4 regions of the Erwinia sp. AnSW2-5 genome follow, and region 1 is predicted to be linked to each of the others. Evidence: riboswitches for the same ligand, from Rfam matches in the RefSeq annotation. Region 1 holds a riboswitch; each other region holds the start of a gene.
The links. A riboswitch is a leader RNA that binds a small molecule or an ion and turns the genes downstream of it on or off. The one in region 1 is predicted to bind thiamine pyrophosphate.
Positions count from the first base shown of each region.

Region 1 (4,176 bases):
CTCTTTGGGCGTCACGTAACACAACATCGCGCAGCCAAACCAGCCGATCATGGCGGCACCAATACCGGAAGTAAAATGGTCATAACCCGGGGCAATATCTGTCGTCAGTGGTCCCAGCGTATAAAACGGAGCTTCGTGACAGTGCTCAAGCTGTTCCGTCATATTGACGCGAATCATCTGCATTGGCACATGCCCAGGGCCTTCAATCATCACCTGGACGTCATATTCCCAGGCGATTTTGGTCAGTTCACCCAGCGTGCGCAGTTCTGCGAACTGCGCTTCATCGTTGGCATCCTGAATGGAACCCGGGCGCAGGCCATCGCCCAGCGACAGCGACACATCGTAGGCGGCGCAGATCTCACAGATATCGCGGAAATGCTGATAGAGGAAACTCTCTTTATGGTGAGACAGGCACCATTTCGCCATGATTGACCCGCCGCGCGAAACGATGCCGGTCAGGCGTTTGGCCGTCATCGGCACGTAGCGCAGCAGCACACCGGCATGAATAGTAAAGTAATCAACGCCCTGTTCAGCCTGTTCCAGCAGTGTGTCGCGGAAAATTTCCCAGTTAAGATTTTCTGCCACACCGTTCACTTTTTCCAGTGCCTGGTAGATAGGCACTGTACCAATCGGCACCGGACTGTTGCGCAGGATCCACTCGCGGGTTTCGTGAATATAACGCCCGGTGGAAAGATCCATCACCGTATCGGCTCCCCAGCGCGCTGACCACACCAGTTTTTCCACCTCTTCTTCGATGGAGGAGCTGACCGCTGAATTGCCGATATTGGCGTTAATTTTCACCAGGAAGTTACGACCGATAATCATCGGCTCCGATTCCGGGTGATTAATATTGGCCGGGATAATGGCGCGGCCTGCGGCCACTTCCTGGCGAACGAACTCGGCAGTGATATTGTCAGGCAGATGTGCGCCAAAGCTATGACCCGGATGCTGTTGCAGTAACACGTCACCGCGAATTCGCTCCCGCCCCATATTTTCGCGCAGGGCAATGTATTCCATTTCCGGGGTAATCACTCCCAGCCTGGCATAGTGCATCTGAGTGACACAGCGGCCTTCCAGCGCCCGACGTGGGCGTGGCACATTGTCAAAACGCAGATGATCCAATCCTTCATCCGCCAGGCGCAGCTGGGTGTAGGCAGAGCTGAGATCGGTAATCTGTTCGGTATCACCACGTTGGATGATCCAGTTGCTGCGCAGCGGGTTCAGCCCTTTGTGAACATCAATCGTCGCCGCCGGATCGCCGTAAGGGCCGGCGGTATCGTAGACGGGTATCGGCTCATTCGCTTCCAGCAGTGGCTCGTCTTGGCTGCCGCCTACCGTAGTGGGGCTGAGTTGGATTTCACGCATGGGTACGCGGATATCCGGCTGCGAGCCGGTCAGGTAAATGCGTTTTGAATTGGGAAAGGCGGTGCCCTGCAGGGAGTCGATAAACTGCTGTGCTTCTGCACGCTGTTCGCGACGAGTAGTTTTTTTTCCAACGAAAGGTTTTTCAACGGTAGACATAGCAAGTTCCTGATAATAAAACGGAAGTTTGCTTGCCTGGAGGCGGGAGTAATGAGAACGATGTGAAAAAACACGGTATCACACCGTAATAGCTGATTTACTCTTGTTCCCTTCGCAGGTACTAACCTGATCAGGTTCCGCGGATCCCGAATTAACGGTCTCAGCCCTTGTGGGCACTCCGACAAGATGGCGATTGGCTGACTGGCAACAAGGCCAGTATTTCAATCCTGTAAAGGGCAAGGTACGCCTCGTCCTAACCCCTCAAGCATAAAGGGGCTTTTTGGAAACTACAAGAAGTTCACATTCTGATAACGGATCAGGCAGGACGAGCAAGCGAACACGCGTTAGCAGTGCTCTGATTATCATGGTTTTTTTCTAAAGCCAGCTTGATGAATTTATCCTCCAACGTAAATCGAGCCTCCAGTGCTTCACCGACCTGTGATAATACCCGCTGAAATTCCACACAGTTATTATCATCAATGGCTGTTTCCAGATGCGAATCATAAATCTGCATTATCTGATCGGTATTGGCTTTTAAAGAGGGGTAGATTAACGAGGCCTTCGCCAGTTGATCTGTGCCTTCCAGCTCCTTGATAAAGCGTTCGTAGACGGTGAAATGGCCAGTGGAAAGGTAGTCCACCAGATGCTGGCAGAACGTATCCAGCGCGTTTTCATCGAGCGTCGTCAGCGTTTCCTTGTTAGGCTTAATGCCAGCCATTTGGTAATAGGTAACCAGCAACTGCTTGCGTGAGCGCAGGCAGAAGTCTACCAGCTCACTGCATCCGCCGACGCGCGCGGTGAGGACTTCTAACTGGTTAAGCATGTTCAACTCCGTGAATGTTATATTTTAACGTCTGACCTCAATCCAGTCTTTAAGCTGAGGATGATGAGAAAAATGATGGAACAGGAAATTTTAAGCGTAGACGCTGGCTGGTGGGTTGTCAGCCAGGAACATAAAATTTGGTTACCAAAAGGTGAGCTGCCGCATGGTGATGCAGGCTCATTGGGTCTGACAGGGCGATCAGGGGCGCCGATTGGGGAGTGGCAGGGCGAAAAGGTGTGGCTGATCCGCGGTACGTTTCCCCAGGAAATGGGATCGTTACGCCAGCTGCTCGATCAAGAGACGGGCCTGTTCCAGCTTGCCGGGCGTGGTATTCAGTTATCAGAATTCTATCGTTCACACCGCTGGTGTGGCTACTGTGGCCATGAAATGCACCACAGCAAAACAGAGTGGGCATGTCTGTGCGGGCATTGTCGGCAGCGTTACTATCCGCAAATTGCACCTTGCATCATCGTTGCGATCCGCCGGGGCGAAGAGATCCTGCTGGCACAGCATACGCGGCATCGTAACGGGATTTTCACGGTATTGGCTGGCTTTGTCGAGGTGGGGGAAACCCTTGAGCAAACGGTGGCACGTGAGGTGATGGAAGAAAGCAGCATTAGTGTGAAAAATTTGCGCTATGTCTCTTCTCAGCCGTGGCCATTCCCCCAGTCACTGATGATGGCGTTTATGGCCGACTATGCGGGTGGCGAGATCAACATTGACCCTAAAGAACTGCTGTCCGCTGGTTGGTATCGTTATGATGCGTTGCCACAGTTACCGCCGGCAGGAACGGTGGCGCGTCGGCTAATTGAAGACACCGTTGCGATATGTCGCGCAGAAGCTGAATAATACATTTTTGGATATTTTTTTCTAATAAGTGTTTTTTAGCGATATATTCTCCTGGTTCATTGCGCTGTGAATCAGGAGTGCTATAAATTCCTATGAATATTACAAACAATATAAATAAACACGACTTTATATCTTCGTGGGATTAAAATACCATGGCGTGCAATAAACGAGGCCGCTTATCAGATTGAAAGTGGTTCGATTAAAATTATTAAAAAAGAGTGATATTTTCACCCGTTCATCTTACGGGTGTTCTTTTCTGTTGGCGTTTATTTAATTTGGTGCTGCTTTCCAGAAATGGTTTCTGGATAAAGGTGACTCGATCACGTCTTCAGCTTAATGATGACGTCAGCGTTTGAGTCTTCTGCATGATGTTCCGTACGTTGTGAGTGAATACAATGTCTGAGACGAAAAAACACTGTTATCTGTGGGGGATCTGGTTTTGCTGGGGCATGAGTATACTTGCCTTTGTACTATCAATCAGAACGACTTTATTCATCTCTCTGGGTGTTATGGCATGCCTGATTATGCTGCTAGCCATCCCCTTTCTATACAAAACAAGGACGGTTAAAAAAATGTTTAATTTCAATCGCAATGCAGAGCCTAAATCCAGTGATAAATTATCCTCACCGGTCAAGCTGGAACAAAATGTTCCGCCACTTCCCCCTTCGTATGATGACACTAATACGAAAGAAACACTCATCTCTATTGGTACAGTATTACGGGGTGAAATAACCAATGAAAACAATATTTCAATCAATGGCGTTGTCGAAGGCGATCTGACCAGCCAGAAAATAGCGCAGATTGGTAAGGAAGGTCAGGTCATAGGGACAGTAAGGTCCGTTAAGCTGGTGGTCAATGGCCTGCTGAAAGGAAGCTGTTATGCCAAAACAGTCATTATTATGTCGCGTGGCAGAATTGAAGGTGAGGTGTTCGCCACCGAGTTCTCCATTGAGAAAGGTGGCGTATTTATAGGAAACTCTCAT
Region 1 is NZ_JBJGXA010000006.1:7,355-11,530, reverse strand. It holds gene thiC (phosphomethylpyrimidine synthase ThiC) at 1-1,521, opposite strand, end outside; TPP riboswitch at 1,612-1,712, opposite strand; gene rsd (sigma D regulator) at 1,838-2,344, opposite strand; gene nudC (NAD(+) diphosphatase) at 2,420-3,193, shown strand; gene ACFL9S_RS06805 (polymer-forming cytoskeletal protein) at 3,589-4,176, shown strand, end outside.

Region 2 (4,176 bases), on a different contig from region 1:
AGCACGATGCGGCAGTTTACAGGCGGCTGCCAGTCGTTGATCGCTTCAGGCAGCACCCGGTGAGCGTTAATCGCCACACTCTCGGGGGCCTCCTCCCGGCTGCGCAGTTCAACAATACAGTCTTCGCTGTTCAGCATAGCGCGATCGATAAACGGTACCACGGGCTGATCGGGTTCATCGGCTCCGTCAAAGCGGAACGGGCGGAAATGCCAGGTGGTGAAATCGCAGTTGATCAGACAACCCAGCGGCGAAGGCGTTAATCCGAGCAGAATACTGAGTGCCATCTGCGCCTGCATGGCACCCAGCGCGGCCACCGCCGGGCCCATCACGCCTGCGGTATTACAGTTCGCCGCGCTGCCCGGCAGCTGCGGAAACACTGCACGATAGCTCGGGGCGGTGCCGCAGAAGCCACCAACGTAGCCCCTGCGCCCGAGGACCGAGGCGCTGACCAGCGGGATCTGGCGCGGCAGACAGGCGTCGGAAAGCAGATAAGTGACGGCAAAATTATCAGCGGCATCGATCGCCAGATCGATGTCGTCCAGTGCTTCGTCCATCATGCTGGCACTCAGCGCCTGCGGTCGTGCATCGACGACACAATCCGGGTTACGTGCATTAAGGGCCAGCTGCGCGCAATCGACTTTGTGCTCCCCGCAGTCCTGCATACGGTACAGCGTCTGGCGGTGCAGGTTGTGCTCTTCCACCCGGTCGCCGTCATATATTCTGATGTAGCCTACCCCGGCCCCGGCCAGCAGCGGCAGCAGGGTGGCACCCAACCCGCCCGCGCCGATCACCAGCACGCGGGCCTTCAGCAGGGCAGATTGCCCTGCCTCGCCGATTTCCGGCAGCATGGATTGTCGTTGATAGCGGTCCATCCGTTATGGCTCCTGTGTGTGAAACTGCGCCATGCCAAAAATCGGCGTGGAGGCGCTGGCCATATCGCGGCGTTCGACCAGGCCTGCATGACAGGCGTCGTGACCGGCGCGGATAGCGGCAGCAAACGCCCCGGCCATACGGACCGGATCCTGCGCTTTGGCCACGGCTGTATTCAGCAGAATGCCGTCAAACCCCATCTCCATTGCCTGTGCGGCCTGGCTGGGCGCGCCGATCCCGGCATCGATAATCAGCGGAATGTCTTTAAACCAGGCGCGCATTGAACGCAGCCCTTCGATATTGCGCAGCCCCTGGCCGGAACCAATCGGTGCGCCCCAGGGCATCAGCAGTTCACAGCCTGCTTCGATCAGCTTCTCGCCGAGGATCAGGTCTTCCGTGGTGTAGGGAAACACCTGGAATCCCTCCGCGCAGAGAATGCGGGCCGCTTCCACCAGGGCAAAGGGATCGGGTTGCAGCGTATCCGCGTGACCAATCACCTCCAGCTTTATCCAGCGGGTGTTAAACACTTCACGCGCCATATGCGCCGTGGTCACGGCTTCTTTAACGCTGTGGCAGCCTGCGGTATTGGGCAGGACCCGCCTGTTCAGCCCCGTCAGCAGGTCACGGAAGGCGGCGCCCTGCCGCCCTTCACGGCGCAGGCTGACGGTGATGATTTCGCTGCCCGAGGCCTCAATGGCCTGTTGCAGGATCGCCGGAGAGGGATACCCTGCGGTGCCGAGCAGAAAACGTGACTGCGGAATAAAATCGTAAAACATACGTTATCCTCCCTGCATCGGTGATAACACCTCAAGCTCACAGCCTGCGGTCAGTGGCTGTGTTTCATAGCGTGAGCGCGGCACGAATTCGCCGTTAAGGGCGCTGGCCACGCAGCCTGCATCCATCTGCTGTTCATGCAGCAGCTCCGCCAGCGTGCGGGCGGTGGTGTCGATCGGGAGGCCGTTAAGCTGGATTTTCATATCAGGTTTTCCTGCTGCAGTTGCAGCATCAGTTTTTCTGCCATGACGGGGGCAAGAAGAAAGCCGTGGCGATACATGCCATTAAGGGACCAGACGCCGTTCTGGTAGCGAATGGCGGGGAGATTATTGTGATAAGCCGGGCGTAGCCCGGTGCCGCTTTCCAGTATTCGCGCCTCGGCCAGCGCCGGGTGGATAGCCCAGGCGGCACTCAACAGTTCCATCATCGCGCGTGCGCTGATCGGGCTGTTGTCGTCGCTTTCCACCATTGTCGCGCCCAGCATCAAGCGCCCTCCGGCGCGGGGCACCAGATAGCAGGGGAAACGGGGATGCAGCAGACGGATGGGGCGGGAGAACGGCACCTCTTCGCAGTGCAGGATCAGCATCTCACCGCGTACGGCACGCAGTTCAGGCAGATCAGGGGCCGCGTGGATCCCCCGACAGTCAATGACCGTTCCGCCGGGTTGGCCCGAGTGGAAAGGAACACCGCTGCGTTGCAGAGTCATACGCAGCTGGTGCAATGCACTGCGCGGGTCAAGGTGTGCCTCACCGGGAAAGAACAGCCCGCGGGCAAAGCGGCCTTCCAGCGCCGGTTCGAGTGTTGCCGGTTCCACCCACTGATGCGCCCGCGTCATACGCGCAAAGCGGCTGAGTTCGGGAGTATCGCGTGCGGGGGCCACCACCAGGGTACCGTGATGTTCCACTCCCTGGATGCGCGCCGACCACCAGGGTGCGGAACGCTGACCCAGCTCGACCACCTCTTCGGGGGCACTTTCACCTTCGCACCAGGGGGCGAGCATGCCGCCAGCCCAGTGCGATGCCGCACCGTGCTGTTCTGAGGTGATCACTTCAACGGATTGACCCCGTTCAGCGAGTAATGTGGCGACACACAGCCCGGCGACGCCATCACCGATCACCGACCAGCGGCTCATGATGTACCGTTTTCGAAAAGGAAAAAGGGGAATACAGATCGTGTCACGTTAGCCTCTCAATAGATGCGGAGACCCGTGATACAGAGTAAGGAAAAGACGGGGACGATCAGCAGCCAGCCCACGTGGCAGGTACCCTGGCGGCGCGACAGTTGCGCCATCGGGTACGAGTCTTCCTCCGCCAGTATCAACTGGGTCAGGTTCTAAGGGTCGCTAAGCCGCGAAAAATCGCTCATTAGCCTCTCAGTCTCTTCTGGCGAGACTCCCCTGACAGGAACTAGTTGTATTTTACCTGGTGACAATCGTCAAGCGACATGAGGTTTTCGTGCGGAAAAAACCGGGAAAAATGAGACGGTGAAGTTTTTTTTAATTGAATGCTCAATCAATAAAAACTATCATTCCTGTTCTTGTTTACACAAAATTTACTTTCAGGAGGTGATTAGGATCAAAAACACTAACGATTAATCAATATATTACACCTGATAATCACCCTGATGGTTCTCCCAGTGTAATTAGCGGATATACGGCGGATGTTACCCAGTATGCGCTAATGCGCGCTTTGCAGAGCGGACTTCAGGCTATTTTCTTGAGCATTTTTTGCGGAGACATTATGCCGACGACTGAAATACCAGGAAAGCCTCAAAAAGATCGTATTAATCCCGTGGTTTTCTATACCTCAGCAGCACTTATCCTGCTGTTTTCCCTCACGACTATCCTGTTCACGGATTTTTCCGATCGCTGGATCAATCGCACCCTTGACTGGGTATCCAACACCTTCGGCTGGTACTACCTGCTGGCGGCCACACTCTATATCGTGTTCGTCATTTTCATCGCCTGCTCACGCTTTGGCTCCATCAAGCTCGGGCCAGAACAGTCGAAACCTGAATTCAGCCTGATGAGCTGGGCGGCCATGCTGTTCGCCGCCGGCATCGGTATCGATCTGATGTTCTTCTCGGTGGCGGAGCCGGTGACCCAGTATATGATGCCGCCGGAGGGCCAGGGCCAGACGATGGAAGCGGCGCGCCAGGCGATGGTCTGGACATTGTTCCACTACGGCCTGACCGGCTGGTCGATGTATGCCCTGATGGGCATCGCCCTCGGTTACTTCAGTTACCGTTATGGCTTGCCGCTCACCATCCGCTCGGCGCTCTACCCTATTTTTGGTAAACGCATCAACGGACCGATTGGTCATACCGTCGATATCGCCGCCGTACTGGGCACGATCTTTGGTATTGCCACCACGCTGGGTATTGGCGTGGTACAGCTCAACTACGGGCTGAAAGTGCTGTTTGACGTACCGGAAGGGCTGACCGCGCAGGCCGGGCTGATCGTTCTGTCGGTGATCATGGCGACCATTTCCGTGACCTCCGGGGTGAATAAAGGCATTCGCTTCCTGTCGGAAC
Region 2 is NZ_JBJGXA010000024.1:52,186-56,361, forward strand. It holds gene ACFL9S_RS16310 (ThiF family adenylyltransferase) at 1-872, opposite strand, end outside; gene ACFL9S_RS16315 (thiazole synthase) at 876-1,646, opposite strand; gene thiS (sulfur carrier protein ThiS) at 1,650-1,847, opposite strand; gene ACFL9S_RS16325 (FAD-dependent oxidoreductase) at 1,844-2,776, opposite strand; TPP riboswitch at 2,930-3,052, opposite strand; gene ACFL9S_RS16330 (choline transporter) at 3,384-4,176, shown strand, end outside.
Region 2: it holds a riboswitch for thiamine pyrophosphate, as region 1 does, so the genes downstream of both, ACFL9S_RS16325 (FAD-dependent oxidoreductase) here and thiC (phosphomethylpyrimidine synthase ThiC) in region 1, are expected to answer to the same signal.

Region 3 (4,176 bases), on a different contig from region 1:
ATCCGCACCGATGGTGGCCGCCAGATGGTTCGCCTGACCGGTCAGGTCGGCGCTGGCATGGTAATCCACCCCGTCTTTTTTAAAGTCGTTATTGCGCAAATAAGCCCACAGCACGGTGACCAGCCCCAACTCATGAGCGCGTTCAAAGGCGGCAGAGACCTCTTCAATCTGACGTCGTGACTGCTCCGAACCGAAATAGATGGTCGCCCCGACGGCAACAGCGCCGAGGTTAAACGCCTGCTCAACGCTGGCGTACAGCGTCTGGTCATACTGGGTGGGATAACTCAGCGTCTCGTTATGGTTGAGCTTGACCATAAACGGGATGCGATGTGCGTAACGGCGTGAGACCGAGGCCAGCACACCATACGTGGAGGCCACGCAGTTACAGCCCGCTTCAATCGCCAGTTCAACAATGTTTTTCGGGTCGAAGTAGAGCGGGTTCGCGGCAAAGGAGGCGCCCGCCGAATGCTCGACGCCCTGGTCTACGGGGAGGATAGAGAGGTAACCTGTCCCGGCTAAACGTCCGGTGTTGTACAGGGTTTGCATATTGCGTAAAACAGCCGGGGGACGATTATTATCGACCATCACCCGATCCACATAATCCGCCCCTGGAAGATAGAGGTTGTCCGCTGGAATAGTCATGCAGCGATGTTGCAAAAGAGAGTCAGCTTCTTTGCCCAATAACTGTACGATGTCCGTCATGATAACTCCTGTTAAAATGTGAGGGGGCCATCAGATGGCCCGCTGGTCAGTTTCTCTGACCTCAACAGGGTGGACCCAAAACCGTCATTAAGGCAAATTGCTGACTCCATTTTTCAGAACGAACCGCACTAAAAAGCGCAGATCAGCGTGGTCACCACCATTGATGAAAATGATGCACCGGGCCGTGCCCGTGGCCAACTTCCAGCGAGTCCGCCTGCTCAAGCGCCCCTTGCAACCAGTGTTTGGCCGCCTGAACCGTGGAGACCCAGTCGTCATGTCGCGGACGCAGTGCCGCCAGCGCCGCCGATAGCGAACAGCCCGTACCGTGCGTATTGCGCGTATGAATACGAGGCGCAGTAAACCGCTGCTCCCGCTGGCGGGTAAATAGCCAGTCCGGGCTTTCCGATTCGCTGAGATGCCCGCCCTTCATCAGTACCGCCTGGCAACCCAGCGCCAGCAGCGCCCTGCCCTGTTCACGCATCTCAACCTCATCGCGCGCCGGATCGCAGCCCAGCAGCGCGGCAGCTTCCGGCAGATTAGGCGTAATCAGGGAGACCTGCGGTAACAGACATTCGCGCAGGGTGGCGACCGCCTCAGCGGAGAGCAGCGGATCGCCGCTTTTTGCCAGCATCACCGTATCCAGCACCACCCAGGGCACCAGGGTGTGTTTCAGCCGTTCAGCCACCACCTCAACGATGGCGCTCTCGGCGAGCATGCCAATTTTGATGGTATCGATGCGCACATCCGACAGCACGGAATCCAGCTGCGCAGCAACGAACGCCGGTTCAATGCGATAGACCGACTGCACGCCCGTGGTATTCTGTGCCACCAGCGCGGTGATCACGCTGGTGCCATAAGCCCCCAGCGCAGAGAAGGCTTTCAGGTCGGCCTGGATCCCGGCGCCACCGCTCGGGTCCGTCCCGGCAATGGTCATGGCGTTAACCCGTTTCATACCCGCGCCTCCGGGTTCAGTTGATACAGTGCATCGAGGAACGCGGGGATAAAGCTACCCGGTCCCTGCGCTGCGGCGGCTGCGCGCTCTCCCGCCAGCGCCACCACGCGGCAAGCGCTGGCGACATGCACCAGGCGGTCACCCGGCAGCGCGGCAAACCCGGCCACCACCGCGGACAACGCACAACCGGTGCCGACCACGCGGGTCATCAGCGGGGACCCGCCGCTGACGCTGAGCGTGCGCACGCCATCGGTGACAAAATCCACGTCTCCGGTCACGGCCACCACCGCGCCCGTTTCAGCCGCCAGTACTTCGGCTGCCTGCAATGCCGCCGTTGACGCATGCTGGCTGTCAACGCCGCGCCCGCTGACCGCCTGTTTTGCCAGTGCCATAATTTCCGACGCATTGCCGCGTATCGCAGCAGGTTTCAGTAGCAGGAGTTGATGACAGAAGGTGGTACGGAAATCCAGAGCACCAACCGCCACCGGATCTAATGTCCAGCCCCGTCCGGCGGCATTAGCCGACTGAACGGCGGCCAGCATCGCCTCACTGCGGCTGCGGGTCAGCGTACCGACGTTCACCAGCAGCGCATCGGCAATGGCACTGAACTGCACGGCTTCGTCTGCATCGATCACCATCGCCGGGGAAGCCCCCAGCGCCAGCAGCACGTTGGCGGTAAAGGTCTGTACCACGTCGTTGGTCATACAGTGGATCAGGGGGGATTGCTGTTGAAACAGCGTCAGGGAATGGGCAACATCAGCGTGGCTCAGGTGTTCAGGTTGGATCATGTTTGCTCCCAACCGGCGATCAAGAAGGCGATGCCGGTCGGGCATCTGACTTCCCTACGCTGGCATTATCCAGTTCAGGTTATGCGGGTTTGTCTCAGCCGGTTCCGGTTAAGGAAGGGCACCCCGAGTCATTAATCGTTTTTTGTTCTCAGTTATGCACTGAGAGAGCGACAGAATAAGGGAGCAGCAGCGGGGTTGTAAACTCATTTGCCCACCCTAGCCCTGCTCCGACACTAACAGCGCCAGGGTATCCGGCTCCAGCGCTTTGAAGATATGTTCGCGATCGGCGGGATAACAGATGTAATCGCCAGGTTCCAGCGTTTCAGGGGACTCTTTCGGTCCCACCAGCGCCCGCCCCTGGGTGACAATAATATGCTCCACAGATCCAGCAAGATGCGGCTGCGACAGGCGCTCAGTACCCGGCTCGGCCATTAACAGATAGATATCACGGCGTGCGCCCGGCGGGCAGCTGGCCAGCAGGATCGCCTGATAGTCCGCTTCTCCGGCTGAGACCTTCATCCCTTCCCCGCGCCGTATCACCTGGGTCTGATTACCTGCCGGTTCGAGCAATTTCGCAAACGGAATATTTAAGGCCACGCACAGCGCCCATAACGTTTCCAGGCTGGGGTTGCCGTTGCCCGCTTCCAGCTGCGAAAGCGTTGATTTGGCGATATTTGCTCGTCTGGCGACTTCAGCCAGCGAAAGCCCGGCCAGCGTGCGTTCCCGAATCAAACTGTGTGCAATTATCGCAATGGGCTGTGTCATCTCTCACCTGGTCGTTCGTTAAAACGAACGAAACGTTCGTGTTGACCCAAGTTTACTCTGCGTTCATTATAATGGCAATTTTGTTCGCCATGGTAAAACGCTTATGATTGCCCGTCATTTTCCATCGCTCAGTGCGGATACGCGCAAAGCCATTTATCTGATCTGCCTGGCGGTTGGCGTGGTCGGCATCTCTTATGGCTCTCTGGCAACCGCCTATGGCTTCCCGCTGTGGGTGCCGCTGTTCTCCAGCCTGTTTGTGCTGGCGGGGGCTTCCGAGTTTATGTTTATTGCCATCATCGCTGGCGGCGGAAATCCACTGGCGGCTGCCGTGGCCGGGCTGCTGGTTAACGCGCGGCACTTTCCTTTTGGCATTGCGGTGCGCGATCTGGTCGGCTCGCGCCTGTCTTCGCTGCTCGGGTGCCATATTATGAATGACGAAAGTGTGGTGTTTGGTCTGTCACAATCCAGCGCGCAGCAGCGCAAAGCCGCCTTCTGGCTGTGTGGCCTCGGCGTGGCCTTTGTCTGGCCGATGGGGGCGCTGCTGGGCAGCGTGATGGGGAAGTTTCTGCCCAATACGCAGGCCATCGGGCTTGATGCGGTGTTTCCCGCCATCATCCTGACGCTGGTGCTTCCGGCACTGAAATCGCGCATCACATTGACGCGCGCCTCCTGCGGTGCCGCGCTGTCGCTGCTGACGGTTCCCTTTACACCTGTTGGGTTACCCGTGCTGTTCTCCCTGGCAGGCCTGCTGGCGAGGAGGAAATAATGCCAGACACCACACTGATTATCGGCGGTATTGTGATGCTGGCCGCAGGCACCTGGCTGATGCGATTTGCCGGGGCCACGCTGGGTAACCGTATGGCGCTGTCTGAAAATGCGCGCAAGCTCTTGTCCGATGCGGCCACCACGCTGCTGTTTGCGGTGGCGCTGGGAAACACCTTTTACGAAGGTGTCCAGTTTGCGGGCATC
Region 3 is NZ_JBJGXA010000011.1:255,154-259,329, reverse strand. It holds gene fbaB (class I fructose-bisphosphate aldolase) at 1-702, opposite strand, end outside; gene thiD (bifunctional hydroxymethylpyrimidine kinase/phosphomethylpyrimidine kinase) at 854-1,654, opposite strand; gene thiM (hydroxyethylthiazole kinase) at 1,651-2,442, opposite strand; TPP riboswitch at 2,477-2,578, opposite strand; gene ACFL9S_RS10525 (helix-turn-helix domain-containing protein) at 2,659-3,207, opposite strand; gene ACFL9S_RS10520 (AzlC family ABC transporter permease) at 3,311-3,973, shown strand; gene ACFL9S_RS10515 (AzlD domain-containing protein) at 3,973-4,176, shown strand, end outside.
Region 3: it holds a riboswitch for thiamine pyrophosphate, as region 1 does, so the genes downstream of both, thiM (hydroxyethylthiazole kinase) here and thiC (phosphomethylpyrimidine synthase ThiC) in region 1, are expected to answer to the same signal.

Region 4 (4,176 bases), on a different contig from region 1:
GCCAGCTCACAGGAAATTACTGAAATTATCAGTGTGATTAACGGCATTGCTTTCCAGACCAATATCCTGGCGTTGAATGCCGCCGTCGAAGCCGCCAGAGCCGGTGAGCAGGGACGAGGTTTTGCCGTGGTGGCCGGTGAAGTCAGAACGCTGGCGCAGCGCAGTGCGGATGCGGCAAAACAGATAGCATCACTGATCAACGAGTCCGTCACGCGTATCAGCATTGGCACTGATTTGGTCAGCAAAGCGGGTGAAAGCATGGAAGATATCGTCACTTCCGTCAGTCATGTCAGCCAGATTATGGATGAGATTTCTACCGCCTCGAACGAACAACGTCAGGGCATAGAACAGATCAGCGTCGCGATAACAGAGATGGACTCAACCACCCAAAAGAACACCTCTCTGGTTCAGGAATCCTCCGCCGCAGCCCTTTCTCTTGAGCGGCAGGCGCAGAAGCTGAGTGAAATGGTTGCCATCTTTAAGATCAACGCCAGCGCGGTGCATAATGGGCAGGTCGTTGTCGAAACGGAAAGTGAAAGGCACCTCCTCACTCCGGCCAAAAAAACTAAAGCCGCTGAGGAAGAGTGGATAGCGTTTTAACGCTGACTGGCAGAGAGCATAAACAAGGCTCACCCGGATAATGGGTGAGCCTTTTCATTTCATTGCCCGACTATTCGCGCCAGCCCAGGCCCGGTGCTACATGCTTGAGGATCGCCTCAATAGTGTGCGCACAGTAATCCACGCCCAACTGGTTCGGCACGGTTAACACTAGCGTGTCGGCTTCAGCAATCGCTTCATCCTGCGCCAGTTGCTTGATCAGCTGGTCCGGCTCGGCGGCATAGCTGCGGCCAAAGATGGCGCGGGTTTTCTCATCGAGGTAACCCACTTTGTCCCCTTCTTTGCCGCTGTTGCCAAAGTAAGCACGGTCCATATCATTCACCAGCGCAAAAATACTGCGGCTCACCGAAACGCGCGGGGTGCGCGTATGCCCGGCGGCTTTCCAGGCTTCGCGGTAGGCGCGGATCTGAGCCGCCTGCTGGATATGGAAGGGTTCACCGGTTTCATCATCTTTCAGGGTTGAACTTTGCAGGTTCATACCCAGCTTCGCTGCCCAGACGGCGGTGGCATTGGAACCCGCTCCCCACCAGATGCGGTCGCGCAGCCCTTCAGAGAACGGCTCCACGCGCAGCATGCCCGGCGGGTTCGGGAACATCGGCTGCGGGTTCGGTTTGGCAAACCCTTCGCCACGCAGCATATCCAGCAGCACTTCGGTGTGGCGGCGCGCCATATCAGACTCGTTCTCACCTTCCGCTGGCTGGTAGCCAAAATAGCGCCAGCCGTCGATCACCTGCTCAGGGGAACCCCGGCTGATCCCCAGCTGTAAACGCCCACCGGAGATCAGATCCGCAGAACCGGCATCTTCCGCCATATACATCGGGTTCTCGTAGCGCATATCGATCACCCCGGTGCCGATCTCAATACGGCTGGTTTTTGCCCCGACGGCGGCCAGCAGCGGGAACGGTGAGCTTAACTGGCGGGCAAAGTGGTGCACGCGGAAATAGGCACCGTCTGCGCCGAGTTCTTCAGCGGCAACCGCCAGATCAATCGACTGCAACAGCGCATCGGCAGCCGAACGGGTACCGGACTGCGGCGACGGCGTCCAGTGGCCGAAAGAGAGAAATCCAATACTTTTCATGGGGTTTTCCTGTGGGGTGAAACAAATGACGATTGATTAGCAGTATATACCCAAAATAATTCGAGGTGCAGGAAGGCGGCAAGTCCGCAAGTCCCCAGGAGCATAGATGACTATGTGACTGGGGTGAGCGGGTGCAGCCAACGCATCTGCGGCTCGAAGTATGGCGGGTGGATTGTAATGAAAAATGAAATCCCGTATAAAAGAGCCCTCCGAGGGGTGTCCTGTAACGGGCTGAGATGGTGAAAACCGAACCCTTTGAACCTGATCTGGGTCATGCCAGCGAAGGGACGGGTTGGCAGTGACTTCTGCCCTGTTCACACCTCCGCGTGCCCGGATCTCCACTTAAGTGAGGGGATTCAGTGTCTAAAACCATTCAGTCAGTTGATTTCAGCCAGGGTCTGTACGGCCGTTTACGCCAGCAGGCGGGGAACGACTGGCAGGACTATGTTGCGCACCCGTTTATTCAACAACTCTCACGCGGCACATTGCCCGAAAACGCCTTTCGTCGTTATCTGACGCAGGACTATCTGTTCCTGATCCACTTTGCCCGCGCTTATGCGCTGTTGGTAAGCAAGCTGCGCACGCTGCCGGAAATGCGTGCCGCGACCGCCTCGCTGAATGCCATCGTGGCAGAGCTGCCGCTGCATGTCGGTTACTGCGAAAACTGGGGGCTGAGCGAAGCGCAGATGATGCAGGAGCCGGAGGCGGCGGAGACCATGAATTACACCCGTTACGTGCTGGATATCGGTCACTCGGGCGATGCGCTGGATCTGCTGGTGGCGCTGCTGCCGTGCGTGGCGGGTTACGCGGAGATTGGCCTGCGCCTGCTCAATGCCCCTGACACGGTGCTGGAAGGCAGCCCTTACGCGTCGTGGATCCGCAACTACGGCGATCCTGATTATCTGAACGGCGTTCGCGCTGCCCTCAGTTTACTGGAAACCGTCGGTCAGCAGCGCGGTGCCGAAAGCCGCTTCAGCGAACTGTCGGCGATCTTCACCACTGCCACGCGCCTGGAGTCGGCGTTCTGGCAGATGGGGCTGAATGCGGTACAAAGCGCATGAACCCTCCCGGCATTGAGGTGCGCGATCTGACGCTGTGCTTCGGCCCGCGCCAGATTTTCGACCGCCTCAGTTTTGATATCCCGGCCGGGCGCTTTGTTGCCCTGCTGGGGACCAGCGGCAGCGGCAAGACCAGCCTGCTGAAGATTATCGCCGGGCTGGCAGCACCAACGTCCGGCAGCGTCTGCGGCAGCGATGGTCTGCCACTGCCTGGGCGCATCGCCTATATGGGGCAGAAAGACCTGCTCTATCCGTGGCTGTCGATCAGCGACAACATCACGCTGGGGGCGCGTCTGCGCGGGGAGAAGGTGGATGCCGCCTGGGCCGATTATCTGCTGGAACGCGTCGGGCTGCACGGGCACGGCAACGATCGCCCTGCGGCGCTCTCCGGCGGTATGCGCCAGCGTGCAGCCATTGCCCGCACGCTGTATGAAAGACGCCCCATTGTCCTGATGGATGAGCCGTTCTCCGCGCTGGATACGCTGACGCGGGCAAAAATACAGACGCTGGCCGCCGAACTGCTGGCCGATCACACCGTGTTGCTGATCACCCATGACCCGATGGAAGCCTGCCGTCTGAGTCATCACCTGCTGGTGCTGTCGGGTTATCCTGCCGGGATCGATGACAGTCATACGATTGGTGGCCAGCCGCCCCGCGCCCCGGACGATGCCGACCTGCTGAAAAGCCAGGCCGACCTGTTGCAGCAGCTGCTGAGGGCCGCAGGATGAACGGAAAAATAGCCACCAGCCTGCGCGGCGTAATCATTTTTCTCGGGCTGCTGCTGCTGTGGTGGCTGGCGACCCTGAGCAATATTCCCGCTTTTCTGCTGCCGTCACCTGCCGCCGTCGCCCGCGCGCTGTGGGATGGCCGCGACTTCCTCGCATATCACAGCCTGATTACCGCCTCGGAAGTGTTAATCGGGCTGGTGCTGGGCGTATTGCTGGGGTCGCTGCTGGCCATCGCGATGATCTTCTCCCCCCGCCTGCAACGCTGGCTGATGCCGCTGGTGCTGACCAGCCAGGCCATTCCGGTGTTTGCCCTCGCGCCGCTGCTGGTGCTGTGGTTTGGCTTTGGCATCAGCGCCAAAGTGGCAATGGCCGTATTGGTGATTTTCTTCCCGGTCACCTCCGCCTTCTTTGACGGGCTGCGGCGGGTGAATCAGGACTATCTGGACCTTGCCCGCACGATGGGCGCTTCACGCTGGGCGCAGCTGCGCCATATCCGCTTGATGGCGGCGCTGCCCGCTTTTGGCTCCGGCCTGCGTATGGCGGCTGCCGTGGCACCGATTGGCGCGATTATCGGCGAATGGGTGGGATCGGCCGAAGGGCTGGGTTACGTGATGCTGAATGCCAATGCGCGTATGCAAACCGATCAGTGTTTTGCCGCGTTGTTTATCCTGGTGCTGATGACCGTCTTACTCTG
Region 4 is NZ_JBJGXA010000012.1:79,863-84,038, reverse strand. It holds gene ACFL9S_RS11585 (methyl-accepting chemotaxis protein) at 1-600, shown strand, start outside; gene ACFL9S_RS11580 (LLM class flavin-dependent oxidoreductase) at 671-1,696, opposite strand; TPP riboswitch at 1,899-2,001, shown strand; gene ACFL9S_RS11575 (TenA family protein) at 2,068-2,757, shown strand; gene ACFL9S_RS11570 (ABC transporter ATP-binding protein) at 2,754-3,482, shown strand; gene ACFL9S_RS11565 (ABC transporter permease) at 3,479-4,176, shown strand, end outside.
Region 4: it holds a riboswitch for thiamine pyrophosphate, as region 1 does, so the genes downstream of both, ACFL9S_RS11575 (TenA family protein) here and thiC (phosphomethylpyrimidine synthase ThiC) in region 1, are expected to answer to the same signal.